2 regions of the Azospirillum brasilense genome follow, and region 2 is predicted to be linked to the other one. Evidence: predicted binding sites of a transcription regulator. Region 2 holds the regulator's gene; the other holds the start of a gene.
The links. The regulator LexA, encoded in region 2, represses DNA repair genes until DNA is damaged. The targets are predictions, from matches to a motif close to ATGTTCTANTTTGGTTC.

Region 1: the regulator LexA is predicted to act here: its motif matches at 3,145-3,161, upstream of recA (recombinase RecA).

What each region holds. Positions count from the first base shown of each region.
Region 1 is NZ_CP032345.1:703,830-710,966, reverse strand. It holds gene D3869_RS03525 (hybrid sensor histidine kinase/response regulator) at 1-2,453, shown strand, start outside; gene D3869_RS03520 (class I SAM-dependent methyltransferase) at 2,466-2,969, opposite strand; gene recA (recombinase RecA) at 3,238-4,317, shown strand; gene D3869_RS03510 (bleomycin resistance protein) at 4,597-4,980, shown strand; gene alaS (alanine--tRNA ligase) at 5,323-7,137, shown strand, end outside.
Region 2 is NZ_CP032345.1:2,778,511-2,785,647, reverse strand. It holds gene D3869_RS13290 (GNAT family N-acetyltransferase) at 1-252, shown strand, start outside; gene moaC (cyclic pyranopterin monophosphate synthase MoaC) at 249-743, shown strand; gene D3869_RS13280 (molybdopterin molybdotransferase MoeA) at 743-1,960, shown strand; gene lexA (transcriptional repressor LexA) at 2,129-2,827, shown strand; gene D3869_RS13270 (ComEC/Rec2 family competence protein) at 2,853-5,054, opposite strand; gene gltX (glutamate--tRNA ligase) at 5,195-6,607, shown strand; gene gltA (citrate synthase) at 6,702-7,137, shown strand, end outside.

The DNA of each region.
Region 1 (7,137 bases), 870 kb from region 2:
CGGAACGGCCCGGCGGCGCCGTCGCCACCGGGGTGCTCGCGGTGCTTCTCGTGGCCGGGCTGGTGGCGGCGGGAACCGGGGTGATCCTGGACCGCGACCCGCTGGCCTGGGCCGGTCTGACCGCCGCGGGGACCGGGGCCCTGGCCCTGGCGCTCCGCATGGTCCGCGCGCGCCGGCGGGCGGCCCGCGTCGGCGCGCTGCTGGGAAGCGCGCTGGAGGGGCTTCCGTCCGGCCAGCTCGTCTGCGACGGGGCCGGGCATGTGGTCTTCGTCAACAGCACCTTCCGTTCGCTGACCGGCTGGAGCGAGGGCGAGCCGCCGCTGCGTGCGCTCGAACGCCAGTTCGCCGACGATGCGGACAGCGCCGACGCCTTCCGACGCCTGTGCGAGCGCGTGAAGGGCGGCTATTCCGGCTCCATCGAGCTGGCGGTCCGCCAGCAGGGCCGTGCCGCCGAATGGCGCCGCATCCAGGGCCAGCCCATCGACGGGCACGCCGGGGCGGTGATGTGGCGCGTCGAGGACATCACCGCGCGGCGCGAGCTGGAGCAGGTGACGCGGCGCGAGCAGACCCAGCTCGTCGATTTCATGGACCACGCGCCGATCGGCTTCTTCTCGGTGGACCAGGACGGGCATTTCCAGTTCGTCAACGCGACCCTGGCGAAGTGGCTGGGCTGCGCGCCGGAGGAGCTGGTCGAGGGCGGCCGCCGCCTGCACGACGTGCTGGCCCACCCGCCCGCCGCCTCCGCTCCCTACGACCTCCTGGAGGGTGGGGGGCTGGAGCAGCGTGGCGAGATCGCCATGCACGGGCTCCAGGGACGCCGCTTCCAGGCCTATGTCGCGCAGAGCGTGGTGAGGGGCGAGGACGGGCGGATTTCCCACACCCGCTCGGTCGTGCGCGACCTGACGCCGGAGCGCGAGTGGCAGGAGGCCCTGCGCCTGTCCGAGCAGCGCTTCCAGCGCTTTTTCGAGGACGCGCCCATCGGCATCGCGCTGGTGGACGAGGGCGGGCGGCTGGCCGAATGCAACCAGGCCTTCCTGGCGCTGATCGGCAGCGAGGCCGGCAACGTCCTCGGGCGGGGCATGGCCGACCTGATCGTCCCGGCGGAGCGCGCCATGGTGACCGAGCGGCTGACCGCCGTGCAAGGCGGCGCCAACCCCGCCGCCCCGCTGGAGGTGCGGCTGACCGGCGGGCGCGAGCTGGTGGCCCAGCTCTACGCGCGGCGGCTCGGAGGGGTGGGGCCGGAAGGGGCGGCGGGGCTGATCCTGCATTTCATCGACATGACCGAGCGCAAGGGGCTGGAGGCCCAGTTCGCCCAGTCGCAGAAGATGCAGGCGGTCGGCCAGCTGGCCGGCGGCGTCGCCCACGACTTCAACAACCTGCTGACCGCGATGATCGGCTTCTGCGATCTGCTGCTGCTGCGCCACAAGCCGGGCGACCAGTCCTTCAGCGACATCATGCAGATCAAGCAGAACGCCAACCGCGCGGCCAACCTCGTGCGGCAGCTTCTGGCCTTCTCGCGCCAGCAGACGCTTCAGCCGCGCATCCTGAGCGTGACCGACGTCTTGGCCGAGCTTGGCAACCTGATGCGCCGGCTGATCGGCGAGAACATCGAGCTGAAGATGCTCCACGGCCGGGACATCGGCTACGTCAAGGTCGACCAGAACCAGCTGGAGCAGGTCATCATCAACCTCGTGGTCAACGCGCGCGACGCCATGGCCGGGGGCGGGCGGCTGACCATCGTCACCTCCAACCATGTGGTCGAGCTGGCGCAGCGCCGTGAGCACGAGACGATACCGGCCGGCGAGTATGTGTCCATCGAGGTGATCGACACCGGCTGCGGCATCCCCAGGGAGAATCTCCAGCGCATCTTCGAGCCCTTCTTCACCACCAAGGGCGTGGGGTCTGGCACCGGGCTGGGCTTGTCCACCGTCTACGGCATCGTCCGCCAGACCGGCGGCTTCGTGCTGGTCGAATCGGAGAAGGGGGAGGGGACGACCTTCACCATCCTGCTGCCCCGCCACAAGGGCGAGGCCCGTCCCGACCAGGGCGAGCCGCGGGAACGGCGCGGCAGCGACCTGACCGGTTCCGGCACCATCATGCTGGTCGAGGACGAGGACGCCGTGCGCGTCTTCTCCGCCCGCGCGCTGCGCAACAAGGGCTATCAGGTGCTGGAGGCCAAGAACGGCGAGGCGGCGTTGCAGCAGATCGGCACGGACGGCAGCCGCATCGACCTGCTGATCACCGACGTGGTGATGCCGCAGATGGACGGACCGACCCTGGCCCGCCATGTCCGGCAAATGCGCCCGGACATGCGGGTGATCTTCATCTCCGGCTACGCCGAGGATCGGCTGGGCGAGATCGACGGGGTCGAGGTCGCCCACTTCCTGCCCAAGCCCTTCTCCCTGAAGCAGCTCGCCTCCAAGGTGAAGGAGGTCATCCGCGACGGGAAGTGACGGGGCGGGGCCTTATCCGACGCGCCAGCCGTGATAGGCCCAGCGGTCCGTTCCCGGCACGTCGAGAGCCTCCCACCCGCGACGCCCGGCGCCGATCGGGCGGTCCGACAGGACGAGGGCGCCCGGCGCCAGGAAGGGTTCGATCAACCCGCCGATCCACTGGCGGATGCCGTCCTCCGCGTCCTCCCGCGCGCTGCCGATGTCGGCGTGGGCCAGCCGCACCGCGCCGTGGAAGCGCTCCGCCGCGGCCGGCAGCGTGTCGCGGAAGTCACCCAGGAGCAGCCGGTCCTCGTCCGGGCGCAGGGACGCGGGAACACGCGCCCACATATCGAACACCAGGATGTCGCGCGGCGGGAACAGGTGGCGCAGATGGTCGTAGGTGCGGCCCTTTCCCAGACCGATTTCCATCACCAGGCCGGGGGTCCCAGCGACGCAGCCGGCGGCCCAGCCGAGCGCGACGCGCTGGGTGGTGAGGCGGTCGATCATCCGGTCGAGCGTGGAGTGGGCGGTCGTCATGTGTGGCTTTTCGGGGTGTCGTTGGCGGAGCATCTCCTCATGAACGCCGCAGTTGGAATTCCGTTGCATCGCTTCCGGACGGTCATGGCGCCAGAGGCGAATGGTCATTGCACAGCGCCGGATCGTTCCTAACTTGCGATGAGAACATTCGCGGAACTTAGAGCTTTGCGCAGGAGAACAAAGCTGGTACATTCCCTCTCACCGAATGACCGTTGGTGAGATCGTTGGCCCTGGGGCCGCGGATGTGATCTAACAAGGGGAGACGGGCATGTCGTCCGCACAGCTTCGTTTGGTCGAGAAGGATTCCATGGATAAGCAGAAGGCCCTGGATGCCGCTCTGGCGCAGATCGAGCGCGCCTTTGGCAAGGGCTCGATCATGAAGCTCGGCGCCCGCGAGAACACGGTCGAGACGGAGGTGGTTTCCACCGGCTCGCTCGGCCTCGACATCGCGCTGGGCATCGGCGGCCTGCCGCGCGGCCGCATCATCGAGATCTACGGACCGGAAAGCTCGGGCAAGACGACGCTGGCGCTGCACGCCATCGCCCAGGCCCAGAAGGGCGGCGGCACCTGCGCCTTCGTGGACGCGGAGCACGCCCTGGACCCGTCCTACGCCCGCAAGCTGGGCGTGAACGTGGATGAGCTGCTGATCTCCCAGCCCGACGCCGGCGAGCAGGCGTTGGAGATCGCCGACACGCTGGTGCGCTCCGGCGCCGTCGACGTGCTGGTGGTCGACTCGGTGGCCGCCCTGGTGCCGCGCGCCGAGCTGGAAGGCGAGATGGGCGACAGCCACGTCGGCCTGCACGCCCGCCTGATGAGCCAGGCGCTGCGCAAGCTGACCGGCTCCATCGCCAAGTCGAACTGCCTGGTGATCTTCATCAACCAGATCCGCCTGAAGATCGGCGTGATGTTCGGCAACCCGGAGACGACGACCGGCGGCAACGCGCTGAAGTTCTACGCCTCCGTCCGTCTGGACATCCGCCGCATCGGCGCGATCAAGGACCGCGAGACGGTGGTGGGCAACCAGACCCGCGTGAAGGTGGTGAAGAACAAGATGGCCCCGCCGTTCCGCGTGGTCGAGTTCGACATCATGTACGGCGAGGGCGTGTCGAAGGTGGGCGAGCTTCTCGACCTCGGAATCCAGGCCGGCGTGGTGGAGAAGTCAGGCGCGTGGTTCAGCTACGACGGCACCCGCATCGGCCAGGGCCGCGAGAACGCCAAGAACTACTTGCGCAACAACCCGGCCACGGCCGACGCCATCGAGGCGAAGATCCGCGGCAACGCCGGCCTTGTCGCCGACGCGATGATGGGCACCCCGGAAACCGACGGGGACGCCGCCACGCCGGAGTGATCCGGGGATGCGACCTCGTGGATGGAGGTCCCTGACGAAGCCATCCAGGGAAAGGGCGCCACTCCACAGGGTGGCGCCTTTTTCATGCGTCATTCCGGCGGCGGCGCCCTTCGGTCGGCTGTTTGTATTTCGTGGTTGGAGAGCAAACGGGGCGCGAGCAAACAGCACGGCGCATTCTTCCGTTTCCAAGCCTCGCTGAGGTCGGACCCCTCAGGCTTGTGCTTCGCCGCGCCTCTCCTGCATCATGCGCCACGGTTGGCGAACGGGGATGACGGCATCATGGCTGTGCAGTTCGAACGGGTAACGCCGATTTTGCCGGTCCGGGACGTCCGCGCAGCGCTCGCCCATTACCGGCGTCTTGGCTTCGAGGCGTCCGCCTACAACGATACGGATGAGGACCCCATTTATGGTTTTCTTGTCTGGGGCGACGTGAGTCTTCACTTGACGCTGGTTCCCGACCTGGAGCCAGCACGCTCAACCACAGCCTGCTATCTCTACGTCAACGACGCTGACGCGTTGCATGCGGCGTGGCAGGCCGCCAAAGTCGATGGTCGTCTGACCGCCCCGGCCGACACGCCCTATGGCCTGCGCGAGTTTGCCCATATCGATCCGGACGGCAATCTGCTGCGGATCGGCGCGCCCATAACTCCGAATTCCAGATAAGGTCGCGGCCGGTCTGCCAGTTCCTTCCATCGAGGTCCGTTTCTGAACCAGCATGCAAATTGAGACGGGCGTGCGAGCACGCACTCGCCGACGCTTGGCCTGACTATGCGCTCGGACGCAGCGATCCGCCGAGCTTTCTCGATCCGGACATGCCCTGCTTCTTCTCCAACGCCTGATGGAGCGAGGTCGGGCCACGCGCTTCTCGCCATCCTCACGCGCTTTCGTTCCAGTGACGGGCACTCTGTGGACAGCCACCGCAAGTCACGTTAAAAGCACGGTTCGGCCGCAGAACAAGGCCGCGCCGCCGATTGTAGCCGACCGTAGCCGGAGCCTGGACAGCTTATGAAGACCGCCAACGACATCCGCCGCACGTTCCTGGACTTTTTCGCGAAGAACGGCCACCAGATCGTGGAGTCGTCGCCGCTGGTTCCGCGCAACGACCCGACGCTGATGTTCACGAACGCCGGCATGGTGCAGTTCAAGAACGTCTTCACCGGGGCGGAGCAGCGGCCCTATTCACGGGCGACCACCTCGCAGAAGTGCGTGCGCGCGGGCGGCAAGCACAACGACCTGGACAATGTCGGCTACACGGCGCGGCACCACACCTTCTTCGAGATGCTGGGCAACTTCTCGTTCGGCGACTACTTCAAGGACGACGCGATCGCCTTCGCCTGGAATCTCGTGACGAAGGAGTTCGGGCTGCCGGCGGACAAGCTGCTGGTCACCGTCCACAGCTCCGACGAGGACGCGGCGGGCATCTGGCGCAAGGTCGCCGGCCTGTCGGACGACCGCATCATCCGCATCCCGACCGACGACAATTTCTGGCGCATGGGCGACACCGGCCCCTGCGGCCCCTGCTCGGAGATCTTCTTCGACCATGGTCCGCACATCGCCGGCGGTCCTCCGGGTTCGCCCGACCAGGACGGCGACCGCTTCATCGAGATCTGGAACCTCGTGTTCATGCAGTATGAGCAGCGCGGTCCCGACGACCTGATCGCCCTGCCGAAGCCGTCGATCGACACCGGCATGGGGCTGGAGCGTCTGGCCGCCGTGCTCCAGGGCAAGCACGACAATTACGACATCGACCTGATGCGGGCGCTGATCGTGGCCTCCGCCGAGGCGACGAAGACCGCGCCGGACGGCGCGCACGCCGTCTCGCACCGGGTCATCGCCGACCATCTGCGCTCCTGCTGCTTCCTGATCGCCGACGGCGTGCTGCCGTCGAACGAGGGCCGCGGCTATGTGCTGCGTCGCATCATGCGCCGCGCCATGCGCCACGCCCACATGATCGGCGCCCGCGAGCCGCTGATGCACCGCCTCGTCCCGGCGCTGATCCAGCAGATGGGCGATGCCTATCCGGAGCTGAACCGCGCCCGCGCCCTGATCGTCGAGACGCTGAAGCTGGAGGAGACCCGCTTCAAGCAGACGCTGGAGCGCGGCCTGCGCCTGCTGGAGGACGAGGTCGGCCGCCTGGGCGAAGGGCAGCCGCTGCCCGGCGACGTGGCGTTCAAGCTGTACGACACCTACGGCTTCCCGCTCGACCTGACCCAGGACGTGCTGCGCACCCAGGGCCGTCCGGTCGATGAGAGCGGCTTCAAGGCCGCCATGGACGAGCAGCGCCGCAAGGCCCGCGAATCCTGGGCCGGCTCGGGCGAAGCGACGACCGAGAAGCTGTGGTACGAGCTGAAGGACGAGCTGGGCGCCACGGAGTTCTTCGGCTACGACACCGAGGTCGCCGAGGGCAAGGTGACCGCCATCGTCAAGGGCGACGCCCGCGTCGAGCAGGCCGCCGTCGGGGACGAGGTGATGGTCATCGTCAACCAGACGCCCTTCTACGGCGAGTCGGGCGGTCAGGTCGGCGACGCCGGCGTGATCTTCTCCGCCGAGGGCACCGAGGTCGCCGTCTCCGACACCCAGAAGAAGCTGGGCGCCGTCTGGGCCCATGTCGGCACGGTCACCAAGGGCACGCTGAAGGTCGGCGACGTGGTGGAGCTGCGCGTGGACACGGAGCGCCGCTCGGCCATCCGCGCCAACCACTCGGCCACCCACCTGCTGCACGAGGCGCTGCGCCGCCGCCTGGGCGAGCATGTCACCCAGAAGGGCTCGCTGGTCGCCCAGGAGCGCCTGCGCTTCGACATCAGCCAGCCGACCGGCCTG
Region 2 (7,137 bases):
GAGGGCGGCTATGGCGAGGTCAAGCGGATGTTCGTCCAGCCGACCGCACGCGGCGGCCAGATCGGACGCCGCCTTCTGGAACGCATCGAGGACGAGGCGCGCGGCGCCGGCCTGTCGCTGCTGCGGCTGGAAACCGGCGTCTATCAGGACGAGGCCATCGCGCTATACCGCAAGCAGGGCTTCGCCGACCGCGGCCCCTTCGGCCCCTACGGCCCGGACCCGCTGAGCCTGTTCATGGAGAAACCCCTATGACCGACCAGCCCGCGAGCGGCTTCACCCATTTCGACGCCGAGGGCCGCGCGGTGATGGTGGACGTGTCCGGCAAGGCCGACACGGAACGAACGGCGACCGCCCGCGGCTCCGTCCTGATGCAGCCGGAAACGCTGGCGCTCATCCTGCAAGGCGGCGTCAAGAAGGGCGACGTCCTGTCGGTGGCCCGGCTGGCCGGCATCATGGGGGCCAAGCGCACGCCGGACCTGATCCCGCTGTGCCACCCGCTGATGCTGACCTCGGTCAAGGTGGACCTGACCTGCGACCCCGAGCGCAACGCCGTGGACATCACCGCCACCTGCAAGCTGAGGGGGCAGACCGGGGTGGAGATGGAGGCGCTGACCGCCGTGTCGATCGCCGCACTCACCGTCTACGACATGTGCAAGGCGGTGGACCGCGGCATGACCATCACCGAGGTGACGCTGCTCCACAAGGCCGGCGGCAAGAGCGGCGAATGGGGGAGCGCGGCCTGATGCTGCAGGTCGGTGAAGCCCGCGCCCGCATCCTCGCCGCCTTCACCGCCCTGCCGGCGGAGACGGTGCCGCTGCCCGACGCGCTGGGGCGCGTCCTGGCGGAGCCCGCCGTCGCCCGGCTGACCCAGCCGCCCTTCGCCGCCGCCGCCATGGACGGCTGGGCCGTCCGCGCCGCCGACATCGTCCAGGCGTCGGAGACTGCGCCCGTCACCCTGCGCCGGATCGGCGAGTCGGCGGCCGGCCACGCCTTCGCCGGATCGCTCGGCGCGGGCGAGGCCGTGCGCATCTTCACCGGCGCCCCCCTGCCCGCCGGGGCCGACGCCGTGGTGATGCAGGAGGATTGCGAGGACGCCGGGGATCGCGTGCGCGTCGGGCGCGCCGTGCCCGCGGGCCGCTTCATCCGCCCCGCCGGTCTGGACTTCACCGCGGGAGAGGAGTTGCTTCCCAAGGGACGGCTGCTCACCGCCCGTGACGTCGCCCTGGCCGCCGCGGCCAACCTGCCCTGGCTGCGCGTCCACCGTCGCCCGCGGGTCGCCGTGCTCGCCACCGGGGACGAGATCGCCCTGCCCGGCGATCCGCTGGGTCCGAGCCAGATCGTCAGCTCCAACGCGCTCGGCCTGTGCGCGCTGGTCACCAGCCAGGGCGGGCTCGCCCACAACCTCGGCGTGGCCAGGGACGATCCGGAGCATCTCGCCGCCATGGCCGCCGGGGCGGCCGGCTGCGACGTGCTGGTGACCACGGGCGGCGCCTCGCAAGGCGAACACGACCATGTGCGCGACGTGCTGGGCGGGCTGTCGCTGGACTTCTACCGGGTCGCCATGAAGCCCGGCAAACCGTTGATCTTCGGCACGGCGAACGGCGTGCCGCTGCTCGGCCTGCCCGGCAACCCGGTCTCCACCGGGGTCGCCGCCGTGCTGTTCCTGGTGCCCGTCCTCCGCCGTCTCCAGGGGCTGCCCGCCGAGAACGCCACGCTCGCGGCCCGGCTCGGCGCGCCGCTGAAGGCCAACGACGACCGCACGGATTTCCTGCGCGCCACCCTGTCCACCGGAGCGGACGGCGAGCCCGTCGCCACCCCCTTCCCGCGCCAGGACAGCGCGATGATGTCCCGGCTGGCCCGGGCCGACGCCCTGATCGTCCGCGAGCCGCAGGCAACCGCCGCCGCCGTGGGCGACCGCGTGACGGTGATCCCGTTGAGCGGCGGTGTCCTGTCGCTTTAATCCGTTCTGCACCCCCGATCCCTTTGGCAATCGCTTTGGGAGTCCTGTCCGTCGATTTGCGATTGATTTCATCCGTAGGGCTTGACGGGGGTTAAGAACCAAACTAGAACAAGATGGAACGTTTTGCTTTTGTTCCATATCTAGTGCGGAACCGGCCGGGAGGCACAAATGCTCACGCGCAAGCAGCATGAATTGCTGCTTTTCATCAACGAGCGGCTCGGGCAGGGCGGTGTGTCCCCTTCCTTCGACGAAATGAAGGACGCTCTCAACCTGAAGTCCAAGTCGGGCATCCACCGCCTGATCACCGGGCTGGAGGAGCGCGGCTTCATCCGCCGCCTGCCCCACCGCGCCCGCGCGCTGGAGGTGCTGCGCCTGCCGGAGGGGCTGGAGACCGCCCGCCCCCGGCCGCCGCGCGCCAAGTTCCAGCCCAACGTCATCAAGGGCGACTTCAGCTTCGCAGGGCGGGAAGCGAATCCGGCGTCCGAATCGGTTCAGCTTCCGCTCTACGGCCGGATCGCCGCCGGCACGCCCATCGAGGCGCTGCGCGACAGCTCCGCCTTCGTGGACATTCCGGCCGCCATGCTCGGCATGGGCGACCACTACGCGCTGGAGGTCGCCGGCGATTCCATGGTGGAGGCCGGCATCCTCGACCATGACACGGTGGTCATCCAGCGCTGCGACAGCGCGGAGAACGGCTCGATCGTCGTCGCCCTGGTCGATGACGCCGAGGTCACGCTGAAGCGCCTGCGCCGCAAGGGCAACACCGTGGCGCTCGAACCGGCCAACGCCGCCTACGAGACCCGCATCTTCGGCGCCGACCGCGTCCGGGTGCAGGGCCGCCTCGTCGGTCTGGTGCGGAAGTACTGACGGCAGGACGATCCGGGGCGGCGCTTCAGCGCGCCCCGGTCTTTCTGTCGGGCCGCATCCCGCCCATCGTCCAGGGGCGGTCGCCGCGCCGCCCACGCACGCTTTCCACCCCGATACCCTGGTCCGACAGGGTGAGCGCGTGTGCGCCCTCCCGCCGCAAGCGCCAATGGTCGATGACCAGCGGCGCCCGGCACCCGCGCGACGGAACCGCGGTCACCACCGCATCGGCCACCGCGCAATCCTCCGGCAAGGCGTCCGGCTGGCGCAGCAGCGCCACGGTCTTTCCCTGCGCGCGGTAGAGGCAGCCCAGGGCGTCGCAGCGCAGCCGCCCGTCGAGGCTGACACCGGCGAGCGGCCAGACATCCTGACCGGCCTTGTCCTCCGGCTTCTCCATGCCGTCGCGCCGCCTCCAGCTGTTGGCGACCCGCCCGTCGCTGGCGGTGGAGAGGCTGAGAATCCCCTCCGCGCTGCGCACGGCCATCAATTTTCCGTCCTCCGACACCAGAATGTCGGGCCGCGGCGCAAAGGCCGGGGCGACCATACCGCCAGCCAAGGCCACCAGCCCCAGCCAGCGCCAGCGCCCCGTCCAGATGGCCAGCCACAGCCCGCCCAGCGTGACCGCCGCGATGGCGGCGTCCGGCATGGCCGGCAGGAACGCCGTCGCTCCGGGCAGCGCCGCGGTCCGCTCCGCCGTTTCGATGACCAGCCGGACGCCCCAACTCATCGCCGTCACCGCCGGCCCCTCCAGCCCGAAGGGCAACAGCAGGTAGGAGAGCAGGCTCAAGGGCATGATCCACACCGTCGTGATGGGGATCGCCACCATGTTGGACAGCACGCCGTAAAAGGCGACCTGCTGGAAATGATAGAGCCCGTAGGGCGTCGTTGCGACCGTCGCCACCACGCTGGAAAAGGCGATGCCGCCCAGCGTCATGGCGCCCTTGCCGAGCCAGCCCATCTCGCGCCGCCGGCTCACCGCCCAGGGCGTGAAACGCTCGAAGGCGGCGATCAGGGCGACGACCGCCGCGAAGGACATCTGGAAGCTCGGCCCCAGCATCCCCTCCGGGTCGTAGAGGACGGTGACGATGCCGGCGAAGGCGACCAGCCGCATGCTGATCGGCGACCGGTCGGCGATGACCGCACCCATGACGAGGCCGGTCATCAGCACCGACCGCAGCGTCGGCAAGGGCGCCCCCACCAGCAGCGTGTAAAGGATCGCCGACAGGATGCCGGCCAGCGCCGCGATCTTCTTGATCGGCCAGCGCAGCGCGATCCAGGGAGCCAGCGCCAGCAGCGCCCGCACCACCCAGAAGACGATCCCGGCGGCGATGCCGACATGCAGGCCGGAAATGGACAGGAGGTGCGCCAGACCGCTGTCGCGGAAGGCGTCCATCATCGGCTCGGGAATCGCCGCCGCGTCGCCGTTCAGCAGGGCGGCGGTGACGCTGGCCTCCGCGGGGTCGGTCACGGCGGCGCGCACCCGCTCGGCGATGGCGGCGCGCGCCCGCTCGAAGGCCACGGTCACCCGGCGCCAGCCGCCGGGCGGCGGCGCCTCCTGCACGACGGGGGCCCCCATGACGAAGCCGACCGCGCCAAAGCCTTCGAAATAGGCGCGCCGCTGCAGGTCGAACGCCCCCGGCTCCGCCGGGGCGGCCGGCGGGTGGAGCATGGCGCGCAGCCGGACCACCGTCCCGGCCTCCGGCGGGGTCACCTTGGCCGGCAGATGCAGGCGCACCCGCTCCGGCGTCGCTTCCGGGGCCAGCCGCTCCACCGTCGGCTCCCCGATCATCAGCCGCGCGCCGGTGGGCTGCCGTTCGACCGCCAGCACCCGCCCGGTGACCTGCACCGGGCCAAGCTCGCGCGTCAGCATCGGCGCCGCCGCCGCCAGGCTGTGCAGTTGCGCCGCGGCGAAGCCCAGAGCGACGCTCAACAACCCCAACAGCAGGACGACCGGCGCCAGACGCCGCCGCGCCAGCCACAGCAGAACCAGACAGCCAGCCGCAGCGCCCGGCCCCAGCCAGGGCGGCGGCTCGGCGGACAGGCCGAAATACAGCGCCACGCCCGCCCCGGTTCCCACCGGCAGCCAAAGCGCCCAGCGCTCCCGCTCCGCGGCGAGGCATCCCAGAGCCGCCGCGGCAAGGCGCGTGGCGACGCCGCGACGGACCGGAGCGGCATCGCCCTCCTCCGCCGCCATACCCCCGGCTATGCCCTCTTCAACCCCGTGGGCCATACTGTCGCCTATGCGCGCAAGGCAAATGCCTCCGGCGCCGTTAATGTGTTACACCACCGCACCACCGCAGTCGCACCGCAGCAGCCACAGCGCGGCCGCCGCAGCACTGTAGCAGCGCCGAACCCGGAATTGAGCCACCCATGACCGTCGTCACCCGTTTCGCCCCGTCGCCCACCGGCTTTCTCCACATCGGCGGTGCCCGCACCGCGCTGTTCAACTGGCTGTACGCCCGCCGCAACGGTGGCACGTACCTGTTGCGCATCGAGGACACCGACCGCCAGCGCTCGACGGACGCCGCGGTGGACGCCATTCTCGACGGCCTGACCTGGCTCGGCCTCGACTGGGACGGCGACGCGGTCAGCCAGTTCGCCCGCAAGGACCGCCACGCCGAGGTGGCGCAGCAGATGCTGGCCGCCGGCCGCGCCTATTACTGCTACGCGAGCCCCGAGGAGTTGGAGGAGATGCGCGCCGCCCAGAAGGCCGCCGGCCAGCCGGTGCGCTACGACGGGCGCTGGCGCGACCGCGACCCGTCGGAGGCGCCGGCCGGCGTGAAGCCGGTGATCCGCCTGAAGGCGCCGCAGGAGGGCGAGACGGTTCTGAAGGACCGCGTCCAGGGCGAGGTGACGGTGCAGAACGCCCAGCTCGACGACCTGATCCTGCTGCGCGCCGACGGCACCCCGACCTATCTGCTGGCGGTGGTGGTGGACGACCACGACATGGGCGTCACCCACGTCATCCGCGGCGACGACCATCTGACCAACACCTTCCGCCAGATCCAGATCTACAACGCCATGGGCTGGGACCTGCCGGAGTTCGGCCACATCCCGCTGATCCACGGTCCGGACGGCGCCAAGCTGTCGAAGCGCCACGGCGCGCTGGGCGTCGACGCCTACCGCGACATGGGCTACCTGCCGGAGGCGATCCGCAACTACCTGCTGCGGCTCGGCTGGGCGCACGGCGACGACGAGATCATCTCGACCGAACAGGCCGTGGAGTGGTTCAACCTGGAGGGCATCGGGCGCTCCCCCTCGCGCTTCGACTTCGCCAAGCTGGAGAACCTGAACGCCCACTACATGCGGCAGGCCGACGACGCCCGCCTCGTGGGTCTGGCCGCGCCGCGGCTTGAAGCCGAGCTTGGCCGCGCGCTGACCGAGTCGGAGCGCGATCTGCTGACCCGCGCCATGAACGGGCTGAAGCAGCGCGCCCGCACCGTCGTCGATCTCGCCCAGAGCGCCCGCTTCTACCTCGCCGCCCGTCCGCTGGCGATGGACGAGAAGGCCGCCGCGCTGTTGGACGAGAAGGGCCGCGGCGTCCTGACCGACCTCGCCGCCCGTTTCGAGGCGGAGGCGGATTTCACCGCCGCCGCGCTTGAGGCGCTGGTGCGCGCCTTCGCCGAGGAACGGGGCGAGAAGCTGGGCAAGATCGCCCAGCCGCTGCGCGCCGCGCTCACCGGTTCCACCGTGTCGCCGCCGATCTTCGAGGTGGCGGAGCTTCTCGGCCGGGCGGAAACGCTGGCCCGGATGAAGGATGCCGCAACTGCAGCACGGGGATAACTTCCGTGCGTTGATATCCGCCCGGCATAGAACTATGCTGCGCGCATTCGAAAAGGGCGTTAAGCCCCAACCCTAAAGATAAGGACGTGCCGAGATGACCCAAACCGCGGACAAGGCCGATACCTTCACCCTGATCGACAACCGGACTGGAAAGCAGGTCAGCCTGCCCGTGATGAAGGGAAGCACGGGTCCGGACGTGATCGACATCCGCAAGCTCTACGCCGAGACCGGTTGTTTCACCTACGATCCGGGTTTCACTTCGACGGGCAGCTGCGAGTCCAAGATCACCTACATCGACGGTGATGAGGGTGTTCTGCTGCACCGCGGTTACGCCATCGACGACCTTGCCGAGCACGCGACCTTCCCGGAGGTCTGCTTCCTCCTCCTCAACAACCACCTGCCGAACGCCGCCGAGAAGGAAGAGTTCGAGGGCATCCTGCGCAGCCACTCGATGGTGCATGAGCAGCTGACCCGCTTCTACAGCGGCTTCCGCCGCGACGCCCACCCGATGGCGGTTCTCTGCGGCGTGA